DNA from 3 places in the Rhizobium sp. AC44/96 genome. Region 2 is predicted to be linked to each of the others. Evidence: riboswitches for the same ligand, from Rfam matches in the RefSeq annotation. Region 2 holds a riboswitch; each other region holds the start of a gene.

Evidence for each region. A riboswitch is a leader RNA that binds a small molecule or an ion and turns the genes downstream of it on or off. The one in region 2 is predicted to bind FMN.
Region 1: it holds a riboswitch for FMN, as region 2 does, so the genes downstream of both, ribB (3,4-dihydroxy-2-butanone-4-phosphate synthase) here and A6U87_RS13550 (6,7-dimethyl-8-ribityllumazine synthase) in region 2, are expected to answer to the same signal.
Region 3: it holds a riboswitch for FMN, as region 2 does, so the genes downstream of both, A6U87_RS25460 (DMT family transporter) here and A6U87_RS13550 (6,7-dimethyl-8-ribityllumazine synthase) in region 2, are expected to answer to the same signal.

What each region holds. Positions count from the first base shown of each region.
Region 1 is NZ_LXKO01000025.1:327,195-331,245, forward strand. It holds gene repC (plasmid replication protein RepC) at 1-1,060, shown strand, start outside; gene ribB (3,4-dihydroxy-2-butanone-4-phosphate synthase) at 1,804-2,433, opposite strand; FMN riboswitch at 2,549-2,693, opposite strand; gene A6U87_RS19080 (glucose 1-dehydrogenase) at 2,801-3,583, opposite strand; gene tpiA (triose-phosphate isomerase) at 3,660-4,051, opposite strand, start outside.
Region 2 is NZ_LXKO01000014.1:194,042-198,092, reverse strand. It holds gene hxsA (His-Xaa-Ser repeat protein HxsA) at 1-542, shown strand, start outside; gene A6U87_RS13560 (hypothetical protein) at 730-1,158, opposite strand; gene A6U87_RS13555 (hypothetical protein) at 1,537-1,767, opposite strand; FMN riboswitch at 1,921-2,067, shown strand; gene A6U87_RS13550 (6,7-dimethyl-8-ribityllumazine synthase) at 2,191-2,667, shown strand; gene A6U87_RS13545 (hypothetical protein) at 2,727-4,051, opposite strand, start outside.
Region 3 is NZ_LXKO01000039.1:12,404-16,454, reverse strand. It holds gene A6U87_RS25470 (aldo/keto reductase) at 1-918, shown strand, start outside; gene A6U87_RS25465 (inorganic diphosphatase) at 972-1,574, opposite strand; gene A6U87_RS25460 (DMT family transporter) at 1,707-2,609, opposite strand; FMN riboswitch at 2,699-2,848, opposite strand; gene hupB (DNA-binding protein HupB) at 2,972-3,247, opposite strand; gene lon (endopeptidase La) at 3,454-4,051, opposite strand, start outside.

The DNA.
Region 1 (4,051 bases), on a different contig from region 2:
GCTGCAGTCGAACAGCCTCGCGGTTCTCGACGCATTGTTGAGCTTCTATCCGGAAAACGAACTGCGCCAGGACGCGCAACTGATCGTCTTCCCATCGAACGTGCAGCTGTCGCTCAGAGCTCACAGCATGCCGGGATCCACGCTTCGGCGCCACCTGGCATCACTGGTCGAAGCGGGATTGATCGTGCGAAAGGACAGCGCCAACGGCAAGCGCTTCGCCCGCAAGGATGACGCCGGCGATGTCGAGAGCGCTTTCGGCTTTGATCTTTCTCCGCTGCTTGCCCGTGCGGAAGAGCTGGCGGCGCTGGCTCAGCAGGTCGTCGCGGCCCGTGCGGCCTTCAGGAAGGCCAAGGAGAACCTGACAATTTGCCGTCGCGACGTTCGCAAGCTGATAACCGCAGCGATGGAGGAGGGGGCCGACGGTGACTGGCAGGCTGTCGAAGCCATTTATATCGCGCTGATCGCCCGTCTCCCGCGCGCACCATCGATCGACGACGTGATGAGAATTCTCGATGAAATGGAAATGTTGAAGCAAGAGATCCTCAACAGGCTGGAAATTCAGGAAAAAACAGAAAATACCAGCACCAATGATGCTCATATCGAGCGGCACATACAGAATTCAAACACCAACTTCTTAAATGAAATTGAACCAAGCTCTGAAAAAGAGCTAGGGGCGAAATCGAGCCAAATGGTCCGGCCGACCAGTGAGCCGCTGAAGGCTTTCCCTCTTGGGGTCGTGCTGAAGGCCTGCCCTCAGGTGGCTGATTACGGACCGGGCGGCGCAATTGCGAGTTGGCGCGATCTGATGTCGGCGGCCGTGGTGGTCCGATCGATGCTTGGGATCAGCCCGTCGGCCTATCAGGATGCTTGTGAAATCATGGGGCCGGAGAATGCGGCGGCGACCGTGGCCTGCATTCTGGAGCGGGCGAACATGATCAACTCTCCGGGTGCCTACCTCCGCGATCTGACCCGTCGGACGGAACGTGGCGAATTTTCGCTCGGGCCGATGATCATGGCGCTACTCAAGGCGAACGGAGAAAGAGGCCTGAAGGCAGGATAGCCGTGGGCGGATTGCGCACCGGCGAGGTGCTGAACGATGCCCTTTTCACAACGACTGCTTGCTGGGAGCGCAGTTCGCGAACCGGTCCGGTCGACGTTGGAATGATAGAGGAGTGGCTGTGTTATTTACCGGAAATAGCCGCCTCCCCAGAATGGAGAGGCGGCTCCCCCGCCCTTTTTCGCCTAGCGGCAAACGGTGCGGTATTTCGTTATCCGGTGATGGTGGTTCCACACATGGTACGGCTGTTTCCAGCAATGGTCATATCGCACGTGATGTCGGTCGTGATGATAGCGGTCCTGGTAATATCTGTGGTCACTCCGACCCTGCTCGCCAATGCGGATGGTAACGCTGTCAGCGTAAGAAGGGGCTGCGGTTGCAGCAAGCGATGACATAGCAAGAACGGTCGCGACGATAAGTCTCTTCATTACATTCTCCATTGATTTCAGAGACATAAACGTTCGAGTTTCCTATTGGTTTCATCCAATTTCGGTCGAGACCAGAACACCAGGCCGAATAGTCGGCGTCGTCGCGCTCTGACGACAGAGCATCGAGGATGGCGCGCGGGTACGCATTTCTCGACGGGAAATGCCTGCTGCGTCGGAGTGATTAGGGTCGGGAGAAGGGGAAGATTTCTATGAAAAGAGGTGCGCGAACCAAATCTGTAGACAGTTGCTGGGCGCTGCATTTGTAGTCGTCTCGAAGCAGAAAACCTTGCCACTTCGAGACGAGATTGTGAGTGGAGATCAGGCCGCCTTCACGGGCAGAGCGGCCGCTGTTCTAAATGCGATCAGGTCTTCGATCGTGATCAGATGAAGGCCGTGGCGTTCTGCAAAGATCTCAAGGTCGGGAAGGCGTGCCATCGTGCCATCGTCCTTTGCGACTTCGCAGATGACGCCGGAAGGGGAAAGGCCGGCCAGCCGTGCAAGATCAACGGCAGCTTCGGTGTGACCCGGGCGAGACAGGACCCCATTCGGATGGGCGCGCAGGGGAAAGATGTGACCAGGCCGAGCGAATTCCTCGGGACGGGTTCCTTCCCGCACAAGCGCGCGGACGGTCGCTGCCCGGTCGGCGGCTGAAATGCCGGTGGTCGTTTCCGGGATGTAGTCGACGGAGACGGTGAATGCCGTCTTCAGAACTTCGGTGTTGCGAGGAACCATCAGCGGAATGTCGAGCTCATCGAGCCGCTCGCCTTCCATGGCGACGCAGATGAGACCACGAGCGTGGTTCATCATGAATGCGATCGCCTCAGGCGTGATCGCTTCCGAAGCAATTACCAGATCGCCTTCGTTTTCGCGGTCCCGGTCATCGACGACCACAACGATCTCGCCACGGCCAATCGCGGCAACCGCATCTTCAATCTTCGAAATAGTCATTCATCGTGCCTTTCAAGGGTTAGCCGTTTGACCGGCGTGCATGGCCTTTAACAGCCATCATTATCCCTTGGGCGAACAAGCACACGACACGCCGCACCCAAGGCGGCGTTCGCTGCGTTGCTCTCTTCCATCCGGACTTTAACCGTCGGCTCCGGCATCTCACCGGATCTGCTGACCCTTCGTTTTCACGAAGGCGCTCGCGGGCTCCGAGTCTCCTCGATACCGCCGGTGGGGAATTGCACCCCGCCCTGAGAACAAATGTAACATAGACAATCGATAGCCGGTTCCGCAAGGGGGCTCGGCGCGTTCAACCGATGAGAACGAGGTTCCATTGGTGAACACACTGTTTCCCGTCGCCGAATAACGGTTACGACATGATCAGGCCGCCATCGACGTTGATGGTCTGGCCGGTGATGTAGGCCGCGTCGTCACTGGCAAGGAAGGTAACAAGGCCGGCGACGTCTTCGCCCGATCCTGCGCGCTTCATCGGAATTCCCTCGACCCATTCCTTCATGAGTTCGCCGGGAGCGTAATTGCCTAGAAGCTTGCCCCACGCCTGATCGTTATAGGCCCACATGTCCGTTTCGATGATGCCGGGGCAGAACGCGTTGACGGTGATCTTTTCCGTCGCGACTTCCTTGGCAAGGCTTTGGGTAATGCCGACAACACCCATCTTCGAAGCCGCGTAGTGCGGTGTGAAGATGAAGCCGTCGCGTGCCTGGCCGGAGGCGGTATTGATGATGCGGCCACCACGTCCGTGCTTTCGCATCCGCAAGATTGCTTCCTGCGCACAGAGGAAGACGCCCTTGGTGTTGACGGCCAGAACCTTGTCCCATTCGTTCTCGGTCATGTCCTCGATGCGGGCGATCGTGATCACGCCGGCATTCTGGATCGAGACGTCGACTGCACCGAATGCTGTCTCGGCGGCGTCGTAGAGAGCCTTGACGCTTGCCTTGTCGGTCACGTCGCCGACGAAGGAAATTGCCTTTCCGCCATCCGACTTGATCTGCTCGGCCACGGCGTGGACCGAATCTTCGTTTGCGGAGACGACCAGATTGGCGCCTTCCCTGGCAAAACGCTTGGCGATCGCCGCTCCAATCCCGCGGCTGGCACCCGTGATCACCACGGTCTTGTTGTCGAAGCGGCTCATGTTGTCATCCTTTCATGGTGTCAGCTAAGTTCAGCTGGCGGCTTGCGGAAGCCGCCAGCTTTCTGGTGGTGCCGGATCAGCCGGCCGCCGAGATGATGCCTGCGAAATCTGTTGCCTTGAGCGATGCTCCACCGACGAGGGCGCCGTCGACATTCCCGACGCTGAAAATCTCGCCTGCATTGCTGGCCTTCACCGATCCTCCGTAGAGGATACGAACGATCCGACCGTCCGAGCCCAATGCATCGACGAGGAGTTTGCGGATGGACGAGTGGACCTCGGCGATTTGTTCGAGCGTTGGAACGAGCCCGGTACCGATCGCCCAGACCGGTTCATAGGCGATCGCAGTGTTGCTTGAGGTGGCGCCGGCGGGAATTGAGCCACGCAACTGCTCGGCGACCACTTCGATCGCCCTTCCCTCGTTGCGTTCGCTTTGTGTCTCGCCCACGCAAACAATGGCGATGAGCCCGG
Region 2 (4,051 bases):
TTCTGCCAGCAAAGACGGACGCAATGCCACTGGATACCATTGTAAAGAAGCCCGATCCGAACTCGATCTTGGAGCGGCTTAAGATCAAACACCTGTATTCGCTGGCCGGACATCGTTCCCATTCGAGCCACAGTTCCCATAGTTCGCATTCAAGTCATCGATCCGGGAGTGGCGGCGGCTATTTTCCGAGTACCACTTACACCAGCCCATCCTATAGTGATCCCGCGCCAGCGCCTCGCTACACCGCTCCCACGTATGCGCCGCCGGCGGCTTTAGCCTCGCCCAGCCCCGCTCCTGCCCCAGCCCCAGCCCCACTAGCTAAAATAAAGCCGCTGCCCGGTACGTCGAACAAGTTCAGGCAGATCGTCATCTTGGTGCAGTCCGGCCTGACGGCGTACGGATACTATGCGGGTGCTCTCACGGGTGTCATCGACGACGACACAAGGGCTGCGTTGAGTCAGATGCAACAGGATAACAATCTAAAAGTGACGGGCACCGTTACGACCGAGGTGTTGGATGCCTTCGGAATCGCGGCGAAATAGGAACCTCAGCCCTCCACTAGCGGTCGCGGTCCGCTTGCTTACCACTCTTCGCAGGACGACCTGTCTCGGAAGCCGTGGCAACCCAACAAATTGGACCGCCGCGGCGATTTCGGGGCGATAAGGTGTCCCGTAGCCGCGGCTAGAATTGCCAATATGGTAATCGCGAACGGGCGCATTGTTCCTCTCCTCAGTATCCGCCTGGGCGAGACATAGCACTGCGGTTTCCGCACAGCGTGCCGTCCGCAGCCCTGTCATAGTAGGAATAGCAATTTCCGGGATAGGGCCGATAGGGCGCGTAGCCGCCGCCACAGTTGTTGTTGGCGCATACAGCAACGGCAGTTCCGACGACAGCCAGTGCGACCAGCGCGGCCGCAGCTTGGTTCTGCTCTTGCACCATCTTGTAGCAGTCGAGCGGGTCAATCTGGCGGCGGGCAAGCTCTTTAAGCAGGTTTTGGTAAAATGCCTGATCCTTTGTCTCCATGAGGGTGCGACAGAGCGCCGCCTTGCTCACTGCCTCTGGCTTCTTGCTAAATTCTGCCTGTGTTGTCGTGCAGCTCGCCAATGCGAACGCGATCGCCGCGACACCAATGCGTCGCGTCCAAATGCCAAATGTCACGGTATAACCCCTCAGTTTCCCGAGGCGAACATCGCAGAATCCAATACGACGTCAAATTGCATCGTAATACATCGTTAATACACGCATTGTTTGAAAAACGCTGTGGGATACTCGCCCTACATCCACATTGCCGCCTTCTTTTGCTCAACGACCGAGAAATCAACGAAGGCCGCTCGAGCCTTGGACGAATTCACCTCGCCGAGGTCCTTTGACAGCCGCGCAATCTGCGCGCTGTTCCTCTTAGACCTCTCGCCGGCGATAATCTCTGGTAACTCCAAGCCACGAATTTCATCAGCGACAGCCGATCATAGTCCCCGTCCGTCATTGAGGTCCGGCCTGCGACATGGTCGGGCCACGCCGTAGCCGTTCGTTGGACGGCTATCGGTTCTTCAACGTGGCTACTTCAGCTTCGAGATCCTTCACCCGAGCGGTCAACGCGTCGATTTGCTGTTGCCGTTCATCGACCAACGGCTGATCCACTGGAAGCACCAGCGTCCGCGTCAGGTTCGTTAACTGGGGCACCCTCACCGTTATCGCCATTGTTATGGTGTCGATTGGCGACACGCTCCGTAAGCTGATGAACTGGGTAAAACTGATGAAGGCTCGCATTTGATCTTCGTCATTCTGGCCCGTTGAAAACTACCTCGCGTCGCTGGAGGCGGTTGGATCAGCTTGATGGCTATCGATGACGAGTTGCCGTGCCCGATCGATCGGCCAAGCATTCGGAAGCTTGCATTCTTCTCCGCCTTTGAACTATCGTGCCGGTGTTCTCAGGGCGGGGTGAAATTCCCCACCGGCGGTATCAGGCCACAGCCTGGAGCCCGCGAGCGCTTCTGGCGTTGCCGGAAGGTCAGCAGATCCGGTGAGATGCCGGAGCCGACGGTATAGTCCGGATGGAAGAGGACATGGCAGGCGCATCACCTTTCGTTGTGAGAGGGTGCGCGTCCTGTCTGTTCGCTCAAGGGATCAGGCCCTCCGGGGCTATGTCGTCACTGCCGGCCCCCGCCGGCAAAACCCTTGAAAGGCATTTCAATGCTTCAAACTGCAACAACCACCCAAAAGCGCATCGCGGTCATCCGGGCTCGCTGGCATGCCGACATCGTGGACAACGCCGTGAATTCGTTTGTCGACGAATGGGGCGTTCTCGGTCGCTTCCCCTCGGACGTTGAGATTATCGACGTTCCCGGCGCCTTGGAGATACCACTCCACGCCCAGGCACTGATCGGCACCGGCAAATATGATGCCGTGATCGCTTGTGCATTTGTTGTCGACGGCGGAATCTATCGCCATGACTTCGTCGCCGGAACCGTCTTAGACGGGTTGATGCGCGTTCAGCTCGACACCGGCACACCGGTCCTCTCGGTGGTACTCACTCCCCACCATTTCCAGGAGTCGGAAGCTCAAATCGACTTCTTCAAGCGGCACTTCGTGATGAAGGGTAAGGAAGCTGCCAATGCCTGCGCGGCAATCCTTGGGGCCCGCGCGAAGCTGCTCGCCAGCGTGGAGTAAAAAGCATCGAACGGCGGCCGCCGCCTGGCCGTCGTTCTCATTCTGGGCAACAGACGTTGTTACAACAAGTCGTTCGACGGAACTGCCACACCACTCAAAATGAATTCCGTGTCCCCCTCTCGGACGGTCGAAACGCCAATCTTCTGAGATTTTAGATCTCCAGGTGTGAGGGGCTTCCACTTCACCCACGTCGGGCGAAACGAGACGGAGCCATCGCGATTCTGACGATCAGGTATCACCAGGATCGCCGAGTTGCGATTGATGATATGCTTTCCAGAAGAATACAGCGCGTCTATCTGGCGGATCAGCGACTGTCCAGCATCGGACTGTGGGCCCTTCGATGCAGCAAAAGCAGTCGCCTCGGCAGATAGGAAGATGATAAACGCCGTTGCCGTGCGCGCAGCCAACGGAGCAAGTGGTGCAGCGGCGGGTCCGAGCATCATTAAGCCGCGTCCACCGACGATGGCAGCAACGGCGGCAAGCCCAATAACGTTTGCAACAAACACGAACTGGGCGCCTAACTTTATTACATTAAGCGCCGATATCTCGCTGAGCATGGTTAGGGTCTGCGCGGTTGAAAATCCAATCTGACCCGGTCTAGGTCGCACTGACAGATAGTCGATGGTATTCGACGTCTGCCCGGTCAGGGCTGCAAACGCGCCGCTCTCGAGATATACCCCGACCGCGCTCCCCTCGAGAATTTGGCGGGCGCATTCGGTTCTCAAAACGTTAAGCAGGTGCGTCGCGACACTCTGCAAAGCGGCGATCAACGCTCCTCCCTGGAACGTTGGCGAAGTCCACTTCAGTGGGGGATGGCGCAGCACGCGGAGATCCGGAATCGAATACGCATATGCTCCTTTCGGCTTGTCGGGATACAGGAGATCCTCTGCGACTCCAAGAAAGAGCGTATCAACTAGATGACCTCTGAGGCCCCAGCCAAATTGGCGGTAGACTTCGTAGCCCTCCTGTCCATTGATTTTCCAATAGTAGTAGATCGATCCGGGCTCTTTTTCCACCGCGTGCAACTCCGCAGTGTTATTGTTCGCGGAAGCTCGCCACACGACCCCCGTTCCATCAAAGGTAGTGTAACCCTGACCCGCTCGCCAGGTCGGCGAACCACAACCAACTTGGGCCATCTTCGCATAGAATTTCGCTTCAGCTCCGGCCTGGCCCATAGGCATGTAAGAATCCGACTTAATCTCCCAGATTTCCTGCGTCGCCAACGCAACGACGTCTGCAAATCCAATGCCTCCAGGAATTGTCTTGCTCGCGCCAGGTATCGAGAACTCCGCGCGTGGCAAGCGAGCGACCTGAGCCATGAAATCCATTTGTACTAGCAGATGCTCGATCGCCCCGTACCGTGTGCGCAGGGCATTTAAGTCGA
Region 3 (4,051 bases), on a different contig from region 2:
GGCGGCGCCTGGGGCGATGTCACGGAAGCGGACGGACGCGCAGCGCTCAACGCCGCCCTCGATGCCGGCATGACCTTCATCGACACGGCAGACGTCTATGGTGACGGGCGTTCGGAAAAGATCATCGCCGATGTGCTTGAAAGCCGTGGCGGCGAGCGCCCGATGGTGGCGACCAAAGCCGGTCGCCGGCTCAATCCGCATATGGCCGATGGCTACACCAAGGCCAACCTCGAAGGCTTCATCGATCGCAGCCTCAGGAACCTGCGCGTCGACAGTCTGGATCTGGTTCAGCTGCACTGCCCGCCGACAGAGGTCCTTTATCGTCCCGAAGTCTTCGAAGGGCTGAACGAACTGCAGAAGGCCGGCAAGATCCGGGGCTACGGCGTCAGCGTTGAAAAGGTCGAGGAAGCGTTGAAGGCGATCGAATATCCCGGCGTCGTCAGCATCCAGATCATCTACAATATCTTCCGCCAGCGACCGGATCATCTGTTCTTCCAGGAAGCGCGCCGCAAGAACATCGCCGTCATCGCCCGCGTGCCGCTGGCAAGCGGCCTTCTCTCCGGCAAGATCAACCGGGAAACGACGTTCGCGAGCGACGACCACCGCAACTTCAACCGTCACGGCGAAGCCTTCGACGTCGGCGAAACGTTTGCCGGTGTGCCTTTCGAGGTTGGCCTTCAAGCCGTCGAGGAAGTGCGCAAGCTGGTTCCGGCCGGCGCCTCCATGGCCGCATTCGCGCTTCGCTGGATCCTGATGAGCGACGCCGTCACCGTCGTGATCCCCGGCGCTCGCAATGCCGAGCAGGCCAAAGCCAACGCGGCCGCGGCCAGCCTTGCGCCGCTTTCGCAGGACGTCATGGATGCCACCCGCGAGATCTACGAGCGGCTGATCGGGCCGCACGTGCATCAGCGCTGGTAGATACAAAAATGGCCGGGCAAAACCCGGCCATTTCTTTGAGAGTGCGGCTCGAATTACTTCTTGTCGGCATAGGCCTTGATGGCGGTGGCGACTTCCGACTGCGCCTTCTCGGCATTTTCAAAGCCGTTCAGCTCGACGACCTTGCGCTTTGCCGGAAGCTGCTTGTAGACGCGGAAGAAGGCCTGCAGGCGCTCCTGCTCGATCTCCGGAAGATCGGTGATTTCCTTGACCTTGTCGTAGGTCGGATCGATGTCGGTCGTCGGCACGGCAACAATCTTGTCGTCGACCTCGCCACCGTCGATCATCTTCAGCACACCGATCGCGCGCACCCGGATGATTGCGCCGGGAGCGACCGGTTCGCGTGTGTAGACGATCGCGTCGAGCGGATCACCGTCACCGCCGAGCGAGCTGGTGATCGAGCCATAGTTGGCCGGATAGGCCACCGGCATCGACTGGAAGCGGTCAACGACGATGTGGCCGGTATCGGCGTCGATCTCGTACTTGATGATGCTTCCCTGCGGGATCTCGATCGCCGTGAAGAACTCCTTGCTGTCATCCTTCGGCTGCGGAAAATCGAGATAGGAAACATAGTCTGCAGCGGCTGCGATACCTGCGGTCAAAAGCAAGGCTGCTGCGGTGGAAAAAATCGTCTTCACTATGGATACCCCCATTGGCGCTATAAGAAACGCACTCCGCCTAGGGGGGTGAGATCACAACGATATGACATTTCTGTCGGCTTCTGGAACGGGCGATAACATATGCGTGACCGCCCGCTGGTCAGCTGTGGATCAGCCGCCTGCCCGCTCCCGCTTCATTTCATTTTGCATGATGAAGATAGAGGCGCCGAGGATCAGGAAAGCACCGAGCCAGAGGTAGCCCGCCGGCGCGTAACCGAAGAACAGCCAGCCGGCCAGTACGTTCAGGGGCAGCTTGAGATCATCGAACGGCTGCACGTAAGTGGCGTCGGCCACGGTGTAGGCGAGCGTCAGGAAATACTGCGCCATGACGGTCAACAGGCCAGCCAGAACGAAGAGCACGAGGGTCATGCCGGTCGGGATGGCGAAATCCGCGGCAAGCGCCAGGCCACCATTGATCGGCGTCAGCAAGACCAGCAGCCAGACGGTGATCGTCTCTGGGCGCTCGATCCCGGTGAGGCTCTTGGTGATCAGGGACGAGGCTCCCCACAGCAACGCGGAGAGTATCGGCAGCAGGGCAGCCCAGGTAAAGGCATCCGACCACGGCTGCAGGATGATCATCGCGCCTATGAAACCGACTGCGGTCGCTGCCCAACGGGCGGTTCCAACACGTTCGCCAAGAAACAGCCGGGCGCCGAGGATGATGAAGAAGGGAGACGTCATCACGAGTGCGATCGCCTGCCAGATCGGGACAGACGCGAGCCCCGCAACCCAGGCCAGCACGCCGAAGGAGGCCAGGGCAACGCGAACGGCGTGGCGCCAGGGGTAACTGGTCCGCATGGCGGAAAGGCCGACCTTTTTCAGGAACGGCAGGGAGAACAGCAAAGCGAATGCATATTGCCAGAAAGCGGCTGATGCGGAGGGAAACGCCAGCTTCATCGTCAGCCACTGCGTGATGACGTTGAGGATCGCGAAAGCGATCCCTGCAAGTACCATCCAGCCGGCGCCGGCAAGCGCGCGCGACTTGGAAGCGGTCAATGGGGAAGTCTGATTCATGTCATTCATCCGAAACAAGGGACCAACACAAATCAGGACGCATGAGCGCCGATATCACGCGTCGGCATCGGCCTTCGCGATCAAACGACGTTCATTCTCTTTCATCCGGACTATGACCGTCGGCTCCGGAATTGCACCGGATCTGCTGACCCTTTCCGACGTGGCCGGAAAAGCGCTCGCGGGCTCAAGCAAATGCTCTTACCGCCGGTGGGGACTTTCACCCCGCCCTGAGAACACCAATGGCGTAAAACAAAGTCGCAAGATCAGCAAGGTCATAAAAACGCGAAAAGGGTCCAGCTTGCGCCGAACCCTCTAAAACCTGTGCCGCCGGCCTCGTTGTCCGGCAGCCAAGTCAAATCCAATCAGCCGTTGACGGCATCCTTCAGGCCCTTGCCGGGCGTGAACTTCGGCACGTTGCGAGCCGGGATATCGACTTCAGCGCCGGTGGACGGGTTGCGGCCCTTGGTGGCTGCGCGATGGGAAACGGTGAAGCTACCGAAACCAGCGAGGCGAACGTCGCCCTTGCCCTTGAGTTCAGCCTGGACAACTTCGAAAACTGCGTCAACTGCGGAAGCAGCATCGGTCTTCGAGAGTCCTGCCTTTTCGGCAACTGCGGACACGAGTTCATTCTTGTTCATGTTTCCACCCCTTTCTAAATGGTTCGAAACGACTCAAATCTATAAGCTGGCACAGAATAAGGTTCATCAGGCCCGCCGCACCCCAAAGACCCTGCAAATCAAGGAAATGCAAGCGTCTACACATGGTTTTCACAAAAAAAGGCTGGCGAAAACGCCAGCCTTTTCAGGGTTTTTAAGCAATTGGGCACGAATGTGGCAAACAAGGCTCAGTGAGCTATGGTTGCGCCAGTTTCATCGAGCCCTTCGACCGTCGCGATGACCGGCGTTTCGACTGTTCCATCCCACTCGATCGGCTCCGGCCTGCGGACCAGAGCATGCTTGATCACCTCGCCCATGCGGGACACGGGGATGATCTCCATGTTGTTCTTCACGTTATCCGGAATCTCCGCCAAGTCCTTGGCGTTCTCTTCCGGGATCAGCACCTTCTTGATGCCGCCGCGAAGCGCTGCAAGCAGCTTTTCCTTGAGACCACCGATCGGCAGTACGCGACCACGCAGGGTGATTTCACCTGTCATTGCCACGTTCTTGTCGACCGGAATACCGGTCATGATCGAGACGATCGCGGTTGCCATGGCAACGCCGGCCGACGGACCATCCTTCGGCGTCGCACCTTCCGGCACGTGCACGTGGATGTCGCTCTTATCGAAGCGCGGCGGCTCGATGCCGAAATCGACAGCTCTGCTGCGGACGTAAGATGCGGCCGCCGAAATCGATTCCTTCATCACTTCCTTCAGGTTGCCGGTGACGGTCATGCGACCCTTGCCCGGCATCATGACGCCTTCGATCGTCAGCAGTTCGCCGCCG